3 regions of the Streptomyces sp. NBC_00459 genome follow, and region 3 is predicted to be linked to each of the others. Evidence: predicted binding sites of a transcription regulator. Region 3 holds the regulator's gene; each other region holds the start of a gene.
The links. The regulator HrcA, encoded in region 3, represses chaperone genes, less so after heat shock. The targets are predictions, from matches to a motif close to TTNGCACTCNGNNNNNCNGAGTGCNAA.
Positions count from the first base shown of each region.

Region 1: the regulator HrcA is predicted to act here: its motif matches at 3,930-3,956, upstream of groES (co-chaperone GroES).
Region 2: the regulator HrcA is predicted to act here: its motif matches at 3,804-3,830, upstream of groL (chaperonin GroEL).

Region 1 covers NZ_CP107903.1:6,082,616-6,089,627, reverse strand. Annotated here, with positions in the region: gene OHN74_RS26970 (SDR family NAD(P)-dependent oxidoreductase) at 6-779, shown strand; gene OHN74_RS26965 (ester cyclase) at 881-1,588, shown strand; gene groL (chaperonin GroEL) at 1,730-3,355, opposite strand; gene groES (co-chaperone GroES) at 3,477-3,785, opposite strand; gene OHN74_RS26950 (hypothetical protein) at 4,022-4,441, shown strand; gene OHN74_RS26945 (polysaccharide deacetylase family protein) at 4,432-5,229, opposite strand; gene OHN74_RS26940 (polysaccharide deacetylase family protein) at 5,226-6,152, opposite strand; gene OHN74_RS26935 (THUMP-like domain-containing protein) at 6,243-7,012, shown strand, end outside.
Region 2 covers NZ_CP107903.1:5,399,551-5,406,562, forward strand. Annotated here, with positions in the region: gene OHN74_RS23825 (glucosyl-3-phosphoglycerate synthase) at 1-921, opposite strand, end outside; SAM riboswitch class I at 1,106-1,253, shown strand; gene thrC (threonine synthase) at 1,269-2,573, shown strand; gene OHN74_RS23835 (MoaD/ThiS family protein) at 2,690-2,965, shown strand; gene OHN74_RS23840 (cold-shock protein) at 3,418-3,624, shown strand; gene groL (chaperonin GroEL) at 3,995-5,623, shown strand; gene OHN74_RS23850 (NADH:flavin oxidoreductase) at 5,875-6,999, shown strand.
Region 3 covers NZ_CP107903.1:3,127,980-3,134,991, reverse strand. Annotated here, with positions in the region: gene OHN74_RS13650 (SpoIIE family protein phosphatase) at 1-1,077, shown strand, start outside; gene hemW (radical SAM family heme chaperone HemW) at 1,153-2,385, shown strand; gene OHN74_RS13640 (DUF3097 domain-containing protein) at 2,399-3,256, opposite strand; gene OHN74_RS13635 (MBL fold metallo-hydrolase) at 3,288-4,076, opposite strand; gene hrcA (heat-inducible transcriptional repressor HrcA) at 4,354-5,370, shown strand; gene dnaJ (molecular chaperone DnaJ) at 5,371-6,504, shown strand; gene OHN74_RS13620 (nitronate monooxygenase) at 6,615-7,012, shown strand, end outside.

The DNA.
Region 1 (7,012 bases), 3.0 Mb from region 3:
GCGCCATGACAACGGCTCTGATTACGGGATCGACCGCGGGAATCGGCGCCGCGTTCGCGCGGCGGCTGGCGGCCGACGGCCACAACCTCGTCCTGGTGGCGCGTGACGCCAAGCGGCTCGGCGAGCAGGCGACCGAACTGCACGACCGGCACGGCATCGAGGCGGAGGTGCTCGGCGCCGACCTCGCGACGGACGCCGGCATCGAGGCGGTGGCCGATCGCCTCGGCGACCGCAAGAACCCCGTCGACCTGCTGGTCAACAACGCCGGCTTCGGCAACAAGGGCCGCTATCTCGACGTGACGATGGCGGACGAACTGCGGATGCTCAAGGTGCACTGCGAGGCGGTGCTGCGGCTGACCAGTGCGGCGGCCGAGGCCATGCGGGAGCGGGGGCGCGGGGGTGTCGTCAATGTGGCGTCCGTCGCCGCCTTCGTGCCGCGGGGTACTTACGGGGCGTCGAAGGCGTGGGTCGTGCAGTTCACGCAGGGCGCGGCGAAGGACCTGGCGGGGAGCGGGGTGCGGCTGATGGCGCTGGCTCCCGGCTTTGTGCGTACGGAGTTCCACGAGCGGGCCGGGATGGGGACGGACAACATCCCGAACTGGATGTGGCTGGACGCGGACAAACTGGTCGCGGCGGCGCTCGCCGATCTGGCCCGGGGCAAGTCGCTGTCGATTCCGGACCCGCGTTACAAGGCGCTGATGGGCGTGGTGAAGGTGACGCCCAGGGCCCTGTTGGGCGGGATCTCGTCGAAGACGGGGCGGAAGTACGGGCCTCAGTGACATCTGCGGGTCTTGGCGGGGCTTGGTGGAGGAGGTGGTGCCGCGGCTCCGGTGGGAGTATGGAGAGAGGTACCGGACCCAGGGGGGCCGGAGGCGGCGCCATGACATTCGTACAGCTGATTGACTGCAAAACCAGTCGGTTCGACGAGATGAACCGGCTGATGGACACCTGGGTCGAACAGACCAGAGGGAAGCGGAGCGCGACGCACACGATGGTCGGCAAGGACCTCTCGGACTCGTCGCACTTCGTCGAGATCGTGGAGTTCCCGTCGTACGAGGAAGCGATGCGGAACTCGAACCTTCCGGAGACGGACAGGATCTTCCGGGAGATGGTCGCCCTGTGCGACGAGATGCCGACGTTCACGGATCTGGACGTGGTGCGGGACGAGCAGTTGTGCGCGGACTCCTCGCGGCGGTTCTTCGAGGTGATCGCCACCCATGGTGAACTGCCCCCGCTCAACGACCTGTTCGTGGAGAGCTACCACGACCACGATCCGTCCAACGAGCAGGATGTCGTCGGGCTGGACGCGGCCCGGCGCGAGATGGAGATGTGGCGCGAGGGCTTCGACTTCGCGTTCACCGTGCACGAGCAGATCGCCCAGGGCGACCGGGTCTGCACCCGCTGGACGTGGAACGGGACTCAGCGGGGAGACTTCATGGGGATTCCCAGCAGCGGCCGGAAGGCCTCGATGACCGGCACGACCATCCACCGGTTCGACTCGGACGGGAAGATCGTCGAGGGCTGGTGGGAGTACGACCGGCTGGGGCTGATGGGGCAGCTCGGGGCGCTGGACTCGCTGGAGCAGTAGAGAGCGTCGAAGCAGCCCAGCGGTCGCGGCGTGGAGCAGTCGGGGTGCGTGCGTACGGGGATCACTGACCGCCCGCGAAGGGAGAAACCCCCCGTTCCAGCCAGGAACGGGGGGTTTCTTCGTGCTGCGTGAGCTGTTGGCTCAGTGGGAGTGGCCGTGGCCGTGGCCACCTGCGGCCGGCTCTTCCTCTTCCTTCTTCTCGACGACCAGGGTCTCGGTCGTGAGGAGGAGGGAGGCGATCGAGGCCGCGTTCTCCAGGGCGGAGCGGGTGACCTTGACCGGGTCGATGACGCCCTGCTTGACCAGGTCGCCGTATTCGCCGGTCGCGGCGTTGAAGCCCTGGCCCTTGTCGAGCTCGGCGACCTTGGAGGTGATGACGTAACCCTCCAGGCCGGCGTTCTCGGCGATCCAGCGCAGCGGCTCGACGGCGGCCTTGCGGACGACCGCGACACCCGTCGCCTCGTCGCCGGTCTTGCCGAGGTTGCCCTCGAGGACCTTCACGGCGTGGACGAGCGCGGAGCCACCACCGGAGACGATGCCCTCCTCGACCGCGGCGCGGGTCGCGGAGATGGCGTCCTCGAGACGGTGCTTCTTCTCCTTCAGCTCCACCTCGGTGGCGGCGCCGACCTTGATCACGCACACGCCGCCGGCCAGCTTCGCGAGGCGCTCCTGGAGCTTCTCGCGGTCCCAGTCGGAGTCCGTGTTCTCGATCTCGGCCTTGATCTGGTTGACACGGCCGGCCACCGCGCCCTTGTCGCCACCGCCGTCGACGATGACCGTGTCGTCCTTCGAGATGGTGACGCGGCGGGCGGTGCCCAGCACGTCGAGGCCGACCTGGTCGAGCTTGAGGCCGACCTCCTCGGCGATGACCTCGGCGCCGGTGAGCGCGGCCATGTCGCCGAGCATCGCCTTGCGGCGGTCGCCGAAGCCGGGGGCCTTGACCGCGACCGCGTTGAAGGTGCCGCGGATCTTGTTCACGACCAGGGTCGACAGGGCCTCGCCCTCGACGTCCTCGGCGATGATCAGCAGCGGCTTGGAGGAGTTGGTCTGGATGACCTTCTCCAGCAGCGGCAGCAGGTCCTGGATGGAGGCGATCTTGCCCTGGTGGATCAGGATGTACGGGTCGTCGAGGACGGCCTCCATACGCTCCTGGTCGGACACCATGTACGGGGACAGGTAGCCCTTGTCGAAGGCCATGCCCTCGGTGAAGTCGAGCTCCAGACCGAAGGTGTTGGACTCCTCGACGGTGATGACACCGTCCTTGCCGACCTTGTCCATCGCCTCGGCGATGAGCTCGCCGACCTGCGTGTCCTGCGCGGAGAGCGCGGCCACGGCGGCGATGTCGGACTTCTCCTCGATCGGGCGGGCGGTCGCGAGGAGTTCCTCGGACACAGCCTTCACCGCCGCGTCGATGCCCTTCTTCAGGGCGGCCGGGGAGGCGCCGGCGGCGACGTTCTTCAGGCCCTCGCGGACGAGCGCCTGGGCCAGCACGGTGGCGGTGGTCGTACCGTCACCCGCGATGTCGTTGGTCTTGGTCGCCACCTCCTTCACCAGCTGGGCGCCGAGGTTCTCGTACGGGTCGTCGAGCTCGACCTCGCGGGCGATGGTGACGCCGTCGTTGGTGATGGTGGGGGCGCCGAACTTCTTGTCGATGACGACGTTGCGGCCCTTGGGGCCGATCGTCACCTTGACAGTGTCGGCAAGCTTGTTGACGCCGCGCTCAAGGGCGCGACGGGCGTCCTCGTCGAACTTCAGGATCTTCGCCATAGGAGCGGTTCAGCCCTCTCGGAAAACTTGGGTGAACGAACCGCGCCCCCAGCACCCGGCTTGTTGAGAGTCGCGGGGGCCAGGGGCGCAGTTCACTGCAATGCTGGTAATACCGGGTGAATTACTTCTCTACGATCGCGAGCACGTCGCGAGCCGAGAGGACGAGGTACTCCTCGCCGTTGTACTTCACCTCGGTGCCGCCGTACTTGCTGTACAGCACGATGTCGCCGGTCTTCACGTCGAGCGGCAGGCGCTCGCCGTTCTCGAAGCGACCCGGGCCCACGGCCAGGACGACGCCCTCCTGGGGCTTCTCCTTGGCAGTGTCCGGGATGACCAGGCCAGAGGCCGTGGTCTGCTCGGCTTCGAGCGGCTGGACCACAATGCGGTCCTCGAGCGGCTTGATGGCAACCTTGGAGCTGGTGGTCGTCACGATCCGACCTCCCCCTTCGGAGATCTCACGGGGTTAACTGTCTGAGGTGGCGACCAGGTGGATCCGTCGTCGCGGGTGCCGGACCTGCCCGTCGCTGTTGGCACTCTCCAGGGGGGAGTGCCAGACCTGAGACTATGACTGCGATTAGCACTCGGTCAAGCGGAGTGCCAATCCCGTCGTCGGTTGCGCGGGGTTTCCGGTGGTCGCGGAATGCGCTGAACCGGGTCGGGGGCGGGGTGAGCGCCGGTTCTCTGCACCGGCGTGCGGCGGTGGACTTCCGCCCCGCCTCCTGGATCACCCGCGGCAGGCCCGGATCGATCACCGTCCCCGCCGGTGCCGACTTCGTCCGGGTCGAGGGCACGGGCGTCATCCGCGGAGAGCCGGCCCCGTGGCTGGACGCCTCGGTGTGGATGCAGGGCGACCTCGACGAGCAGGAGCGCCTGTCGGCCGTCCGCGACGGGGACTCCCCCGCGCAGCGGGAGCACGTGGCGAACCGGCTGCCGGAGGAACTGCCGTTCATGCTGCGGGAACAGCCGTGGGCCCGGGCCACCATGGTCGTCGCCGGCCCTCCAGCCACCGACCACGACCCGGACACCGAAGTGGTCGTCGCCCCGCCGGCCGGTTCTGGGGCGACTCGGTCCAGGCGTCAGAGGTAGTCCTCCAGGCGGCCCACGCTCAGCCCCCTCTCCTGCACCTCCCGGAGCAGCCTCACCGTCCGCTCGACCAGTGGCGGTCCGTTCAGGTCGTCGTCCGGGCCCACCAGGAGGATGTCGCCCGCCTGGAGCCGCTCCCCCTCCGTCCACAGGACCACCGCCGAGACCCCGCAGTCCCCGGCCGCCCTCAGGGTGGTCGTGTCGTAGGTGCCGTAGGGCGGGCGGAAGAGCCGGGGGCGGATGCCGAAGCGTTCCCGGAGTTTGTCCTGCTGGCCGCAGATCTCGGCGCGCTGGCCGGCGTACGGCAGGCCTCGCAGGGCCTGGTGGTCCAGGGTGTGGTTCTGGACGTTCGCGCCGACCTCGCGCAGGCGGGCGAAGTGGGCGTAGCCCGGGCCCACGACGCTGTCCGTGAGGAACATGCTGACCGGGAGGCGCAGTTCGCGGACCAGGTCGACGAACCGGGGATCGCGTTCGGCGCCGTCGTCGTAGGTGAGGAAGACGACCCTGTCGTGGGTCGGGACCCGGTCGACGACCGGGGGAAGACCGGGGCCCGCCGCGTGGATCCGGGGGCGGGGGGACGGGGGTGGGGCCAGGGGCACACGGGCCGGCAGGCCCCAGCGGCGGTATGCGTGCGGGTCGTCGGCCGGGAAGTGCGTACGGGTGGCCTGCCGGGCCGCGTGGGCCGCCTTTCTGCCGAGGCGTTCGATGGGGTCCACGGACTGGGCGCAGCCGGTGACGGTTGCCGCCAGGAGCGCGGCGGCCAGTACGGCGGCCAGTGGGCGCGCGGTCACAGGTAGTCCTCCAGGCGGGCCACCGCGTACCCCTTGGCCGTGACGAGCTTCATGAAGCGGCGGACCATGTCGGGCATCGTGCCCTTCCCGTCGCCCTTGCCGCGGAAGTGGCTGAGGACGATGTCGCCCGGGTGGATGTCCCGGTCCCACTCGCGGTAGTCCCAGTGGTCGGCGAAGACCTCCTCGTTCCAGAGGGGTACGTGCTTCACGCCGCACGACTTCGCGGCGCGCAGGCTGTCCTCGTCGTAGTTGCCGTAGGGCGGGCGGAAGAGGGCGGGGCGAGTGCCGTACCGCTTCCTGATGACGTCCTGCATGCCGCAGATCTCGGTCCGCTGCCGTTCGTAGGAGAGGGCGGGCAGGTAACGGTGGTGGAGGGTGTGGTTGTTGAGTACGACACCCAGGTCGCGCATCTTCCTGAAGTAGCCGTAGTCCTCCTTGACCAGGTAGTCGCTGAGGAAGGCGGTGTACGGGATCTTCAGGTCGCTCATCATCCGCAGGAACGCCGGATCCTTCTCGGCGCCGTCGTCGATCGTGAGGAAGACGATCTTGTGGCGGGTCGGGATCGTGGTGAAGACGGGCGGCAGGCCGCGTTTCTCGTGGTCGTCCACCTCGAAGCCCTTGCGGGTGGTGATCCTCGGTTTGCGGGTGGGGGGCGGGGGTGCGGTCAGCGGGGGCTCGGTCAGGCCCCAGCGCTTGGCCGTGGCCGCGCGGGCCGCGTAGGAACGGCGCAGTTTCTGGGCGTATGCGTCGAGGGCACGCGCCGGGGGTGCGTCGAGGTGCAGTTCCTGCCCGGGAGCAGGGCGGGCGCTCCTGGGCGGGACGGCGCCTTCCGCGCAGGCGGAGGCGAGGGTGGCCACGGCGAGCGCGGCGATCCCGGCACGGACAATTGACCGGTTTTTGTATTTTTGTCCTACTGATCGCATGGTGCCGGATCTTCCCAGTGCGGGACCGGGGAACTCGGCCGACACCGCCGCCGGAAGCACTCCGTCCACCGGCTGGCCCACAATGAGCCGGTGAACGACCTCGCCGCACCCCTCTCCGCCTTCGCCGCCCTCCTCACCCCCGAGGGCCGCGCCCTCCTCGACGAGGTGCGCGGTACCGAGCCGGCCCGTGAACTGGCCGTCGCCACCCGGCTGCGCCGCGGGCATCCCGCCGAACTGGTCTCGGCGGCGCTCGGACAGGAACGGCTGCGGCAGCGGGCGGTGGCGAAGTTCGGCGCCGCGGACGCCGGGCGGATGTTCTTCACGCCGAACGGGGTCGAGCAGTCGACGCGGGCGAGCGTGGCCGCGTACCGGGCGGACCGGTTCAGGGAGTTGGGCGTGACCTCAGTCGCCGACCTGTGCTGCGGCATCGGGGGCGATGCCCTCACGCTCGCCCGGGCCGGGATCCGTGTCCTCGCCGTGGACCGGGATCCGCTCACGGCCGCCGTCGCGCGCGCGAACGTCGAGGCGCTGGGTATCGGGGAGCTGGTGGAGGTGCGGGAGGCGGATGTCGCCGATGTGGACACGTCCTCGTACGACGCCTTGTTCGTCGATCCCGCGCGGCGCGGCGGGCGTGGGCGGATCTTCGATCCCGAGGCGTACTCGCCGCCGTTGTCGTGGGCCGTGGAGGCCGCACGGAAGGCCCCGCTGGCCGCGCTGAAGATCGCTCCCGGTGTGCCGCACGAGGCGGTGCCCGCCGATGCAGGGGCCGAGTGGATCTCCGACGGCGGGGATGTGAAGGAAGCGGTGCTCTGGTTCGGGACCGAGCCCGGGCTGGTGCGGGCAACTCTGCTGCCGGGGCC
Region 2 (7,012 bases), 2.3 Mb from region 3:
CTCCGCGACGTCCGCCATCGGCGGGCGTTCCTCCGTGTCCACCGAGTACGTACGTGGCTCGAAGCCCTCCTCGCCGCGCTCGAACTGGGTGATCGAGGGGCGGATCAGATGGCCCCGGGCCAGCCGGAGCTGTGCGGTGCGGTAGATCGCGGCGGACATCCGGCCCAGGGCCTGGCCGTCCTGGTGGCGGTGCTTGCGCACACCCACGTCCACCTGCGCCAACGCGTCCAGGCCGACCAGGTGCAGGGCGTCGATCAGCATGCCCAGCTCCACGCCGTAGCCGACGGGGAACGGGAGCTGTTCGAGGAGCGAGCGGCGGGCCGCGTACTCACCGCCGAGCGGCTGGACGAAGCCGGCCAGCTGCGGCCAGTGCATGTTGAGGAGGGGCCGGGCCATGAGTTCCGTCACCCTGCCGCCCTGGCCGGCCGCCTCGCCGAGCGGACGGTCGTACATCGCCTTGACGAGGTCGACACCCGGGTCCGTGAGCAGCGGGCCCACGATCCCGGAGACGAAGTCGGACGAGAACTCCTTCAGGTCCGCGTCGATGAAACAGACGATGTCCCCGCTGGTGACCAGGAGCGAGCGCCACAGCACCTCGCCCTTACCCGGTACGGCCGGGAGGCGCGGCAGGATGTCGTCGCGGTGGACGACCCGGGCGCCCGCCGCGGCGGCCACCTCGGAGGTGCGGTCGGTCGATCCCGAGTCGATGACGACGATCTCGTCGACGAGCGGGACCCTCAGCATCAGGTCACGGCGGATGACGGCGACGATCTCGCCGACCGTCTCCTCCTCGTTGAGCGCGGGCAGGACGACACTCACTGTGGCGTTCGAGGAACGCTTCGCGGCGACGATCTTCTTCAGCGGGCGGTCGTCAACGGACCAGGAGCGGGTGTTCAGCCAGCGCTCGGCGTCTTCCAGCACGTGCGGCTCTCCCTTACGTTGCATGGGGAGAAGCGCGACCCGCCGCGGCAGCGGCTGATGTCGCGGTATCTCGCGGTTCGGACGGCTCCCACCACCATCCAAGCCTTCGGTTACAGTCTTGAACAACGCGGGTGACCATCGCATGTCCGAGGTCACCGGTGTTCACAACCTCACAACTTCATACCGCTCATCCAGAGGGGCAGAGGGATACGGCCCGATGAAGCCCCGGCAACCCTCCAGCCGATCCTGTCGCATCTCATGTGGCGAGGACCCCGGCTCGGGAAGGTGCCAAATCCGTCTCATGGCGAAACGCGTCGTGAGGAAGATGAGGAAAGGGCTTCGCCTCCATGGCTGCGCAAACTGTCGAGAGCACCACTTCCGGCTCCGTCACCCCTGTTGATCTCGGTCCCGCCGCCGCACTCTCCTGTCGTGAATGCGGTCACCGAGTCCCCCTCGGTCCGGTGTTCGCCTGCGAGGAGTGTTTCGGCCCGCTGGAGATCGCCTACGACTTCGCCGTCCACTCGGCGGCCGACACCGAGGAACTCCGCAAGCGCATCGAAGCGGGACCCGCGAACATCTGGCGCTACGCGCCCCTTCTGCCCGTCCCCGCGGACGTCGCCGAGAAGCCGAACATCAACCCCGGCTGGACCAAGCTCGTCAAGGCCGACAATCTCGCCCGTGAGCTGGGTGTCGACGTCGGCAAGCTCTTCGTCAAGGACGACTCCGGCAACCCGACCCACTCCTTCAAGGACCGGGTCGTCGCCCAGGCCATCGAGGCCGCCCGTGCCTTCGGCTTCACCACCCTCTCCTGCTCCTCCACGGGCAACCTGGCAGGTGCCGTCGGCGCCGCCGCCGCCCGCGCCGGGTTCCGCTCCTGCGTGTTCATCCCGCACGACCTGGAGCAGGGCAAGGTCGTCATGGCCGCGGTGTACGGCGGCGAGCTCATCGGCATCGAGGGCAACTACGACGACGTGAACCGCTTCTGCTCCGAGCTGATCGGCGACCCGGCCGGCGAGGGCTGGGGCTTCGTCAACGTCAACCTGCGCCCGTACTACGCGGAGGGCAGCAAGACCCTGGCGTACGAGATCTGCGAGCAGCTCGGCTGGCAGCTGCCCGACCAGCTCGTCGTGCCCATCGCCTCCGGGTCGCAGCTCACGAAGATCGACAAGGGTCTTCAGGAGCTGATCAAGCTCGGGCTCGTCGAGGACAAGCCGTACAAGATCTTCGGCGCCCAGGCGGAGGGCTGCTCGCCGGTGTCCGTGGCCTACAAGGCCGGGCACGACGTCGTACGGCCGCAGAAGCCCAACACCATCGCCAAGTCGCTGGCGATCGGCAACCCGGCGGACGGGCCGTACGTGCTGGACATCGCGCGGCGGACGGGGGGAGCGGTTGAGGACGTCAACGATGAGCAGGTCGTCGACGCGATTCGGCTGCTCGCGCGCACGGAGGGGATCTTCGCGGAGACCGCCGGTGGGGTGACCGTGGGTGTGGCGAAGAAGCTGATCGAGAACGGGTTGCTGGACCCGACCCTCACCACTGTTGTGCTGAACACCGGGGACGGTCTGAAGACGTTGGACGCGGTGGCCGATGTCGGCCTGACCGCGACCATTCGGCCCAGCCTTGAGTCGTTCCACGCGGCCGGACTCGCGTAAGAGGTATTTCGTTCGTCCGCGGGCCCGTGGGGGCTGGTCGCGCACACGCGGCGGTAGCCGCACATTCAGCACAGCCCCGCGCCCCTAGGTATGTCACCTGACCGGAGGTTTTCACCGTGAGCGTTTCTGTCCGCATCCCTACCATCCTCCGCACCTACACCGGTGGACAGGCCGAGGTGGCCGCAGAGGGCGGGACCCTCGCCGAGGTCATCGCCGATCTGGAGAAGAACCACACGGGGATCGCCGCCCGGGTGCTCGACGACCAGGGCAAGCTGCGGCGCTTCGTCAACGTGTACGTCAACGACGACGACGTCCGTTTCGAGCAGGGGCTGGAGACGGCGACGCCGGACGGTGCCGGTGTGTCGATCATTCCGGCCGTCGCCGGCGGCTGAGACCTGTTGATACCCGCGAGTAGTAACCGTCGGTAACATCGATTACCGAGAGTTCATCGAATTGCCCCCTCCGTGAGAGAAGCGGAGGGGGCAATTCTGTATGGTTGAGCGCGGTACAGTTGGGGAAGCCGCACCACTTCGCTCGTCACACGCGTATTAATTCCTGCCGTGCACCCAACGAGAAGTAGCCAAAGTGTGCAGGCCTTTTGCGTTTTTTGTTCTCTTTGTGGGGCCCGGGTTGCCCTGAATCCGCGTGAATTCTCCGCATATTTACTGACCTGGCGTGCCCGGATTTCTCGTCCGATTGACCTGTTGCAGAGGGCAGTTGGACAGATACATTCGGCCGCGGTCGACGCGTTCCGGCGCACACCTCCACCGGTTGGGGGGGTGAGGTCTGACCCGGATTCGCGAAGTGCGGATCCGTGCAAGGGCCAGTAATAGGGGAGTTAGGCATGGCTCAGGGCACCGTCAAGTGGTTCAACGCGGAGAAGGGGTACGGCTTCATCGCGGTCGACGGTGGTGCGGATGTTTTCGTCCACTACAGCGCGATTCAGATGGACGGCTACCGCACCCTCGAGGAAGGTCAGCGGGTCGATTTCGAGATCTCGCAGGGCCAGAAGGGGCCGCAGGCGGACATGGTCCGTCTGGCGACCAGCTGAAGCAACGCGCCGGCGCACCGCAAGCGACGTTCTTCTTCCTTCGTTGAAGGATTCGATGGGCTCGTACTTCGTGGGACCTCACGGAGTGCGGGCCCATCGGCATGTCCGTCTCCATGCCCGGCGGCACGGCTACCGGCCCGTAGGTACCCCCCTGTTCACCTGCGGATCTTCGAGAGCCGCTTGCACTCGGCAGGGGCGAGTGCTAATCATTGGCGTTAGCACTCTGAAGGTGAGAGTGACAACTGAAGGACCGGGTGGGTGAGGCCCGCAGGCCAGGTGGTGCAAGGAACCACCAGGGCAGGCAGGCCGTCCGTCGCGGGCGCCAGCGCGGTCCGGAGCAATCCACCCCAGTCCGGGAGGACCACTTCACATGGCCAAGATCATCGCGTTCGACGAGGAGGCACGGCGCGGTCTCGAGCGCGGGATGAACCAGCTCGCCGACGCCGTCAAGGTCACCCTCGGCCCCAAGGGCCGAAACGTCGTCCTCGAGAAGAAGTGGGGCGCCCCCACGATCACCAACGATGGTGTTTCCATCGCCAAGGAGATCGAGCTCGAGGACCCGTACGAGAAGATCGGCGCCGAGCTGGTCAAGGAAGTCGCGAAGAAGACGGACGACGTAGCCGGTGACGGCACGACGACCGCGACTGTCCTGGCCCAGGCGCTGGTCCGCGAAGGACTGCGCAACGTCGCCGCGGGTGCGAACCCGATGGCGCTGAAGCGCGGCATCGAGAAGGCCGTCGAGGCCGTCTCCGGTGCGCTGCTCGACCAGGCGAAGGAGGTCGAGACCAAGGAGCAGATCGCTTCGACCGCCTCCATCTCCGCCGCCGACACGCAGATCGGCGAGCTCATCGCCGAGGCGATGGACAAGGTCGGCAAGGAAGGCGTCATCACCGTCGAGGAGTCCCAGACCTTCGGTCTGGAGCTGGAACTCACCGAGGGCATGCGCTTCGACAAGGGCTACATCTCGGCGTACTTCGCGACCGACATGGAGCGCATGGAGTCCTCGCTCGAGGACCCCTACATCCTCATCGCGAACTCCAAGATCTCCTCGGTCAAGGACCTGCTCCCGCTCCTGGAGAAGGTCATGCAGTCGGGCAAGCCGCTGCTGATCATCGCCGAGGACGTGGAGGGCGAGGCCCTCTCGACCCTGGTCGTCAACAAGATCCGCGGGACCTTCAAGTCCGTCGCGGTCAAGGCCCCGGGCTTCGGTGACCGCCGCAAGGCGATGCTGAACGACATCGCGATCCTCACGGGTGGCGAGGTCATCTCCGAGGAGGTCGGTCTCAAGCTCGAGAACACCTCCCTGGACCTCCTGGGCCGTGCGCGCAAGGTCGTCATCACCAAGGACGAGACCACGATCGTCGACGGCGGCGGCTCCGCCGACCAGGTCGCCGGCCGGGTCAACCAGATCCGCGCCGAGATCGAGAACTCGGACAGCGACTACGACCGCGAGAAGCTGCAGGAGCGCCTGGCGAAGCTCGCCGGCGGTGTTGCGGTCATCAAGGCCGGTGCCGCGACCGAGGTCGAGCTCAAGGAGCGCAAGCACCGCATCGAGGACGCCGTTCGCAACGCGAAGGCGGCCGTCGAGGAGGGCATCGTCGCCGGTGGTGGCGTGGCCCTGCTCCAGGCCACCTCGGTCTTCGAGAAGCTCGAGCTGACGGGTGACGAGGCGACCGGCGCCAACATCGTGCGTCTCGCCCTGGAGGCCCCGCTCAAGCAGATCGCCGTCAACGGTGGTCTCGAGGGCGGCGTCATCGTCGAGAAGGTCCGCAACCTTCCCGTCGGCCACGGCCTCAACGCCGCGACCGGTGAGTACGTCGACATGATCGCCGAGGGCATCATCGACCCGGCGAAGGTGACGCGCTCCGCGCTGCAGAACGCGGCCTCCATCGCCGCGCTCTTCCTCACCACCGAGGCCGTCATCGCCGACAAGCCGGAGAAGGCCGGTGCCGGCGCGGGCGCCGGTGGCGGCATGCCGGGCGGTGACATGGACTTCTGATCGACCTCTGGTTGATCACCGTCCTTCGTACCGAGGGCGGCATCTTCTCCTTACGGGGAGGGTGCCGCCCTCGGGCGTTTGCGGGACTTCCCAGTTGGCGGCGCGCGCAGTGACCGGGATCACAGCAGACGTCCGGGGCGGGCCGGAATGGAGGGCCGGACGGCCGTAGTTGATGCACATGCAAGCAATTGCACTGCCGTTCATCTCACCCGATCTCCCCGTCTCCCCCGTCTGCTCCCGAGGAGCCCCACGTGACAGCCCCCACCCAGACCTCCCGCGCGGCCCAGATCCTCTCCCGCCCCGTCACGCTGAACGGTCTGACCGTGCCGAACCGGATCGTGATGGCGCCGATGACGCGCAAGTTCTCGCCCGGTGGGGTCCCCGGCGAGAACGTGGCCTCGTACTACTCGCGCCGCGCGGGCGCCGGGGTCGGCCTGATCGTCACCGAGGGCACCTACGTCGGACACGAATCCGCCGGTGACAGCGACGGCGTCCCCCGTTTCCACGGCGAGGAGCAGCTCGCGGGCTGGGCGAAGGTCGCCGACGCCGTGCACGCGGCCGGCGGGAGGATCGTGCCGCAGCTGTGGCACATCGGCATGGTCAGGGAGGCCGGGCAGCCCCCGTTCGCCGACGCCCCGCCGGTCGGCCCGTCCGGTCTGCGGCTGGACGGCACCGCCGGTGCGGGCAAGGAGATGACCCAGGAGGACCTCGACGACGTCATCGACGCGTTCGTCGAGGCCGCGGTGGCCGCCGAGCGCATCGGCTTCGACGGAGTCGAACTGCACGGCGCCCACGGCTACTTGATCGACCAGTTCCTGTGGTCCGGCACCAACCGCCGCACCGACGCGTACGGGGGTGACCCGGTCGCCCGTACGAGGTTCGCGACGGAGATCGTGGCCGCCGTACGCGAGGCGGTGTCCGAGTCCTTCCCGATCATCTTCCGGTACTCGCAGTGGAAGTCGGGTGCCTTCGACGCCCGCATCGGCGAGACCCCCGAGGAGCTGGAGTCGATCCTCACCCCGCTCGCGGCGGCCGGCGTCGACGCCTTCCACGCCTCCACGCGCCGCTACTGGCTCCCGGAGTTCGACGGCTCGGACCTCAACCTGGCCGGCTGGACCAAGAAGCTCACCGGCAAGCCGACGATCACCGTCGGCTCGGTCGGCCTCGACGGCGACTTCATCAACGGCTTCGCGGGCGAGGGCTCCCCGGTCAAGAGCATCGACGACCTCCTGGACCGCCTGGAGAACGAGGAGTTCGACCTCGTGGCCGTGGGCCGCGCGCTGCTCCAGGACCCGGAGTGGGCGGCGAAGGTCCTGGAGGACAGGACGGGCGAGCTGAAGGCCTACGAGGCGTCGGCGCTGGGGTCGTTGAGCTAGCCCGTAATCACGG
Region 3 (7,012 bases):
ACCGTGCCCTGGCCCGGTGAGGCGCTCGGCGCGCATGGGGAGACCGGCTCCGCGCTCGCCTACCGGCTGGTCGCGGGCGGCCGGCCGCTCGGCACGCTGGTCATCGGGCGGGCCGGCGCGATCCGCTTCCCCGACGAGGTCACCGGCCTGGTCGAGGATCTCAGCCGCCGTGTCGCGCTCGCCATCGGCGCCGCCCGCCAGTACGCCCGCCAGGCCACCATCAGCCGTGTCCTCCAGCGCGGCCTGCTCCCCGGCGCCGTCGCCGAGATCCCCGGCGTCACCAGCGCCCTCGTCTACGAACCCTGCGACAAGGGAGGGCCCAGCGGCGACTTCTACGACCTCTTCCCGGCCGGCGACGGCCGCTGGTGCTTCGCCGTCGGCGATGTCCAGGGCAAGGGCCCGGAAGCCGCCGTGGTGATCGGCCTCGCCCGCCCCTGGCTGCGGCTGCTCGCCCGCGAGGGCTACCGCGTCGCCGACGTCCTCGACCGCCTCAACCAGCTGCTCCTCGACGATGCGACGGAGACGGCGGACGCGGCGGCCCGGGCGCTGGTCGCGGCGGACGGGCGTCCCGCCCCAGTGGTGGGCCCCGCGGGTTCGGTCGCCTCGGCCGTCCCTGGCGTCCTGGCTTCGGCACGTCCGGGCGAGGGGCCGCAGACCCGCTTCCTCTCCCTCCTCTACGGCGAACTCGCGCCCTTCGAGGGAGGCGTGCGCTGCACTGTCGCCTCGGCCGGGCATCCGCTGCCCCTGGTGCTCAGGGCGGGCGGTGAGGTCCGTACGGCCGCCGAACCGCAGACGCTGCTCGGGGTCGTCGAGGACGAGACGTACACGAGCGGGAGCTTCGAGCTGCGGCCCGGCGACAGCCTGCTGTGCGTCACCGACGGGGTGACCGAGCGGCGCTGCGGGCCCCGCCAGTTCGACGACGGCGACGGGCTGGCCAACGCCCTCGCCGACTGCGCCGGACTGAACGCGCAGCTGATCGCGGAACGTATCCGCCGGCTCGTGCACGAGTTCGGGGAGAAGCCGCCGGAGGACGATCTGGCGCTGCTCGTGCTCCAGGCGGACCCGCTCCGCGAGTGACTCGCGCCCGGGGTGTCGGGCAGGGCATCGGGTCCGTCGGACGGGCCGCCTCGCCGGTGCTGGACAATGGAGGACATGCCCTCCGCACTCCCCGACGGCGAACCCGTCCCCGAAGACGGTGCCCTGCCCGCCCCCGCGCTCGCCGGGGCCGCGGACCGTCCTCTCGGGTTCTACCTCCATGTCCCGTACTGCGCGACCCGCTGCGGCTACTGCGACTTCAACACCTACACGGCGACCGAGCTGCGCGGCACGGGCGGTGTGCTGGCCTCCCGCGACAACTACGCGGACACCCTGACCGACGAGGTACGGCTGGCGCGCAAGGTGCTGGGCGACGACCCGCGGCCGGTCCGCACGGTGTTCGTCGGAGGCGGTACGCCCACTCTGCTGGCCGCCGACGATCTCGTACGGATGCTGCGCTCGATCCGCGACGAGTTCGGCCTCGCGGCGGACGCGGAGGTGACGACGGAGGCGAATCCGGAGTCGGTGGACGAGCGGTATCTGGCCACCCTGCGCGAGGGCGGCTTCAACCGGATCTCGTTCGGGATGCAGAGCGCGAAGCAGCACGTGCTGAAGGTGCTGGACCGTACGCACACGCCAGGGCGCCCCGAGGCGTGCGTGGCGGAGGCGCGGGCCGTGGGGTTCGAACATGTGAACCTCGACCTGATCTACGGCACCCCCGGGGAGTCCGACGACGACTGGCGGGCCTCACTGGAGGCGGTGCTCGGGGCGGGGCCGGATCACGTCAGCGCGTACGCCCTGATCGTCGAGGAGGGGACGCAGCTGGCTCGGCGTATCCGCCGGGGCGAGGTGCCGATGACCGACGACGACGTGCACGCGGACCGGTATCTGATCGCGGACGAGGTGCTGGGCACGGCGGGTTACGAGTGGTACGAGGTGTCCAACTGGGCGACCTCGCGGGCAGCCCGGTGCCTCCACAACGAGCTGTACTGGCGCGGCGCCGACTGGTGGGGCGCGGGGCCCGGGGCGCACAGCCATGTGGGGGGCGTGCGGTGGTGGAACGTGAAGCATCCGGGAGCGTACGCCGGGGCGCTCGCGGCGGGGCGGTCGCCGGGGGCGGGGCGTGAGGTGCTGTCGGAGGAGGACCGGCGGGTGGAGCGCGTTCTGCTGGAGCTGAGGTTGCGGGAGGGCGTGCCGTTGGCGCTGTTGCGCTCCGCCGGGCTGGTGGCTGCGGGGCGGGCGCTGGGGGAGGGGCTGCTGGAGGCGGGGCCCTATGGCGAGGGGCGGGCGGTGTTGACGTTGCGGGGGCGGTTGCTGGCGGACGCGGTGGTTCGGGACCTGGTGGACTGAAGGGACCTCGTCCTCAGACTCCCCCAGAGGAGGGACCCCCGGACGGGCTGGAGTGCGGTGCCGTGACGAAGTCGATCAGTTCCTCCACGCGGCCCAGCAGCTCCGGTTCCAGGTCCCGGTACGAGCCCACCCGCGCCAGAATCGCCCGCCACACCGCCCCCGTGTTGTCCGGCCACCCCAGTTCCCTGCACACCCCCGTCTTCCAGTCCTGTCCGTGCGGGATCCGGGGCCAGCCCGGGATGCCCAGTGAGGCCGGTTTCACCGCCTCCCACACGTCGATGTACGGATGCCCGACCACCAGCGCGTGTTCGCTCGTCACCGACTGCGCGATCCGGAACTCCTTCGTGCCCGGAACCAGGTGGTCCACCAGGATGCCCAGGCGGGCGTCCGGGCCGGGAGCGAACTCGGTCACGATCGCGGGCAGGTCGTCGATGCCCTCCAGGTACTCGACGACCACGCCCTCGACCCGCAGATCGTCGCCCCACACCTTCTCGACCAGTTCGGCGTCGTGACGCCCCTCGACATAGATCCGCCCCGCCCGGGCCACCCGTGCCCGGGCACCGGGAACCGCCACCGAGCCGGAAGCGGTGCGGGACGGACGTGCCGGGGACGAAGAAGGAGACGTTCCCGGGGACGGGCGTACGAGGGTCACCGTCCTGCCCTCCAGCAGGAAGCCGCCCGGCTCCAGCGGGAACACACGGTGTTTGCCGAAGCGGTCCTCCAGGGTGACCGTGCCCGCCTCGCAGCGGATCACCGCGCCGCAGAAGCCCGTACCCGGCTCCTCGACCACCAGGCCCGGGTCTGCCGGGACCTGCGGCACGGGCTTGGGCTTCTTCCACGGCGGGGTCAGGTCCGGAGAGTACTGGCGCATTCGGATGACGATAGGAGAAGCGGTCCTGCCGTCAGTTCACCGGCTCCCGCGACACGCCGAAACGCGTTGCCAGGGCGTCCCGTTGGGCCCGTACGAACGCCGCGTCCACCACCGCGCCGTGGCCGGGTACGTACAGCGCCTCCTCGCCGCCCAGGGCGAGGAGGCGGTCGAGGGCCGCCGGCCAGCGCGACGGTACGGCGTCGGGGCCGGCCTGGGGTTCGCCCGACTCCTCGACCAGGTCGCCGCAGAAGACGACGGTCGGCGCGTCGTCGCCGCTGCCGGCACCGGGTACGACGACCACCAGGTCGTTGCGGGTGTGGCCCGGGCCGACCGTCCTCAGGAGGGCTTTCGGGCCGTCGCCCAGTTCGACCTCGACGGTGAGGTCCGCCCGGACGTGTCTGTGCGGAACGACCAGGGTGTCCGCCGCCTCCTCCGCCGCACGGACGTCCAGACCGTTGCGTACCGCGTCCGCGCACAACGCCTCGCGCCCCACTTTCCCGAATTCGCCCCCGGCGCCCTCCGCATCCTCCGCGGCCAGGACCTGCGCACCCGCGAACGCCGCCGCCCCGAAAACGTGATCGAAGTGGCGGTGCGTGAGTGCGAGAAAGTCCACACGGCGACCGGCGAGTTCCTGGGCCTCCAGGCGCAGCCTCGCACCCTCCGCGAGACTCGATCCGGCATCGATCAGCAGTGCGCCGCCCGGCCCGGTCACCAGCCCCACCGTGCAGTCCCAGACCGGCAGCCGGCACCGGCCCACCCCGGCCGCCAGGCGCTCCCAGCCCAGGTCGTGCCACCTCGGCTCTTCCCAAGTCACCTTCATACGGCGACGCTAGCCGGAGAGGCCCGACCTGTGGGCCGGACAGCTCGCGGCACACGACATCGCAGGACAGGTCGGTACACGTCGGCAGATCGGCGCAGGCCGCCCTTGCCGGGGGTGTACCCGACAGCCGTACACTGGGCCGGGGAACTCTGGCACTCGGACACGAAGAGTGCCAGGGAAGGCCAATGGAGAGCCGAAGAGCCGATGATGGCCCGGGCGGGAGAACCGGGTACCGGGTAGGCGCAACAGGGGACGACAGTAGCTGGAGGTGTGCGCGATGCTCAGTGAACGCAGGCTCGAAGTGCTGCGCGCGATCGTCCAGGACTATGTCGGCACCGAGGAGCCGGTCGGGTCCAAGGCACTCACCGAGCGGCACAACCTCGGGGTCTCGCCGGCGACCGTCCGCAACGACATGGCGGCGCTGGAGGACGAGGGCTTCATCGCCCAGCCCCACACCAGCGCCGGGCGCATCCCGACCGAGAAGGGCTACCGGCTCTTCGTCGACAGGCTCGCCGGCGTCAAGCCGATGACGGCACCCGAGCGGCGCGCCATCCAGAACTTCCTGGACGGCGCCGTCGACCTCGATGACGTCGTCGGGCGGACGGTCCGGTTGCTGGCGCAGCTGACGCGGCAGGTCGCCGTCGTGCAGTATCCGTCACTCACCCGGTCGACCGTCCGGCACGTGGAGCTGCTCTCGCTCGCTCCCGCGCGCGTGATGCTCGTGCTGATCACGGACACCGGCCGCGTGGAGCAGCGGATGATCGACTGCCCGGCGCCCTTCGGGGAGACGTCTCTGGCGGATCTACGCGCGCGGCTCAACAGCCGGGTCGCGGGCCGCCGTTTCGCGGATGTGCCGCAGCTCGTGCAGGACCTCCCGGAGGCCTTCGAGGCGGAGGACAGGGGAGCCGTCGCGACGGTGCTCTCCACCCTCCTGGAAACGCTCGTCGAGGAGGCCGAGGAGCGGCTGATGATCGGCGGAACCGCCAATCTGACCCGCTTCGGACATGACTTTCCCCTCACTATCCGGCCGGTACTGGAAGCGTTGGAGGAACAGGTCGTACTTCTCAAACTCCTTGGTGAGGCCGGGGATTCGAGCATGACCGTACGAATCGGTCACGAGAACAAATACGAGGGACTCAACTCCACGTCCGTCGTGTCGGTCGGCTACGGTTCGGGCGGCGAGGCAGTAGCCAAGCTCGGCGTGGTCGGACCGACCCGCATGGACTACCCGGGAACGATGGGAGCGGTACGCGCAGTGGCACGGTACGTCGGACAGATCCTGGCGGAGTCCTAAGTGGCCACGGACTACTACGCCGTACTCGGCGTGCGCCGCGACGCGTCCCAGGACGAGATCAAGAAGGCGTTCAGGAGGCTCGCCCGCGAGCTGCACCCGGACGTCAACCCCGATCCGAAGACGCAGGAGCGGTTCAAGGAGATCAACGCCGCGTACGAGGTGTTGTCGGACCCGCAGAAGAAGCAGGTCTACGACCTCGGCGGTGACCCCCTCTCGCAGGCGGGTGGCGGCGCGGGCGGCTTCGGAGCCGGTGGCTTCGGGAACTTCTCGGACATCATGGACGCGTTCTTCGGAACAGCCTCCCAGCGGGGGCCGAGGTCGCGTACGCGGCGCGGCCAGGACGCGATGATCAGGCTCGACATCGAGCTCGACGAAGCCGCCTTCGGGACCACCAAGGACATCCAGGTCGACACGGCCGTGGTGTGCGGTACCTGCAGTGGTGAGGGCGCTGCGCCGGGGACCTCGGCCCAGACCTGCGACATGTGTCGCGGGCGGGGTGAGGTGTCCCAGGTGACGCGGTCCTTCCTCGGCCAGGTCATGACCTCGCGGCCCTGCCCGCAGTGCCAGGGGTTCGGGACCGTCGTTCCGACGCCGTGCCCCGAGTGCGCGGGCGACGGGCGGGTGCGGTCACGCCGGACGCTGACCGTGAAGATCCCCGCGGGGGTCGACAACGGTACGAGGATCCAGCTCGCCGGTGAGGGCGAGGTGGGACCCGGCGGTGGTCCCGCCGGTGACCTGTACGTCGAGATCCATGAGCTGCCGCACGCGCAGTTCCAGCGGCGCGGGGACGACCTGCACTGCACGGTGACCCTTCCGATGACGGCGGCGTCGCTGGGCACGAAGGTGCCGTTGGAGACGCTCGACGGGCTGGAGGAGGTCGACATCCGTCCGGGCACACAGTCCGGGCAGTCGATCCCTCTGCACGGGCGCGGAGTCACGCATCTCCGGGGCGGTGGGCGTGGTGACCTCCTGGTGCATGTCGAGGTCATGACTCCTTCGAAGCTCGATCCCGAGCAGGAGCGGTTGCTGCGGGAGCTGGCGAAGCTGCGGGGTGAGGAGCGGCCCATGGGGCAGTTCCAGCCTGGGCAGCAGGGGTTGTTCTCGCGGTTGAAGGACGCGTTCAACGGGCGCTGAGGGAGTTGAGGGAGGGGGGGCGGGCTCTCTTGGGCTGCGCCCCCAGACCCCCCTTTCGCGTTGACGGGGCCTGATTCGGACTTGTGCTGGGGACGTGACAACATGCCGTCATGTCGTCCTCCGCGCTGACCGATCTCTTCCCTCACCCGATCGTGCAGGCCCCCATGGCGGGCGGCGTCTCCGTCCCGCAGCTCGCCGGTGCGGTCGCCGAAGCGGGCGGGCTGGGGTTCCTCGCCGCCGGGTACAAGACCGCGGACGGGATGTACCAGGAGATCAAGCAGTTGCGCGGGCTCACCGGGCGGCCGTTCGGCGTGAACCTGTTCATGCCGCAGCCCGAGTATGCCGACCCGGCCGCCGTCGAGGTCTACGCCCACCAGCTCGCCGGCGAGTCCACCTGGTACGACACCGAGCTCGGCGACCCGGACAGCGGACGCGACGACGGCTACGACGCCAAGCTCGCCGTACTCCTCGACAACCCGGTCCCGGTCGTCTCCTTCCACTTCGGGGT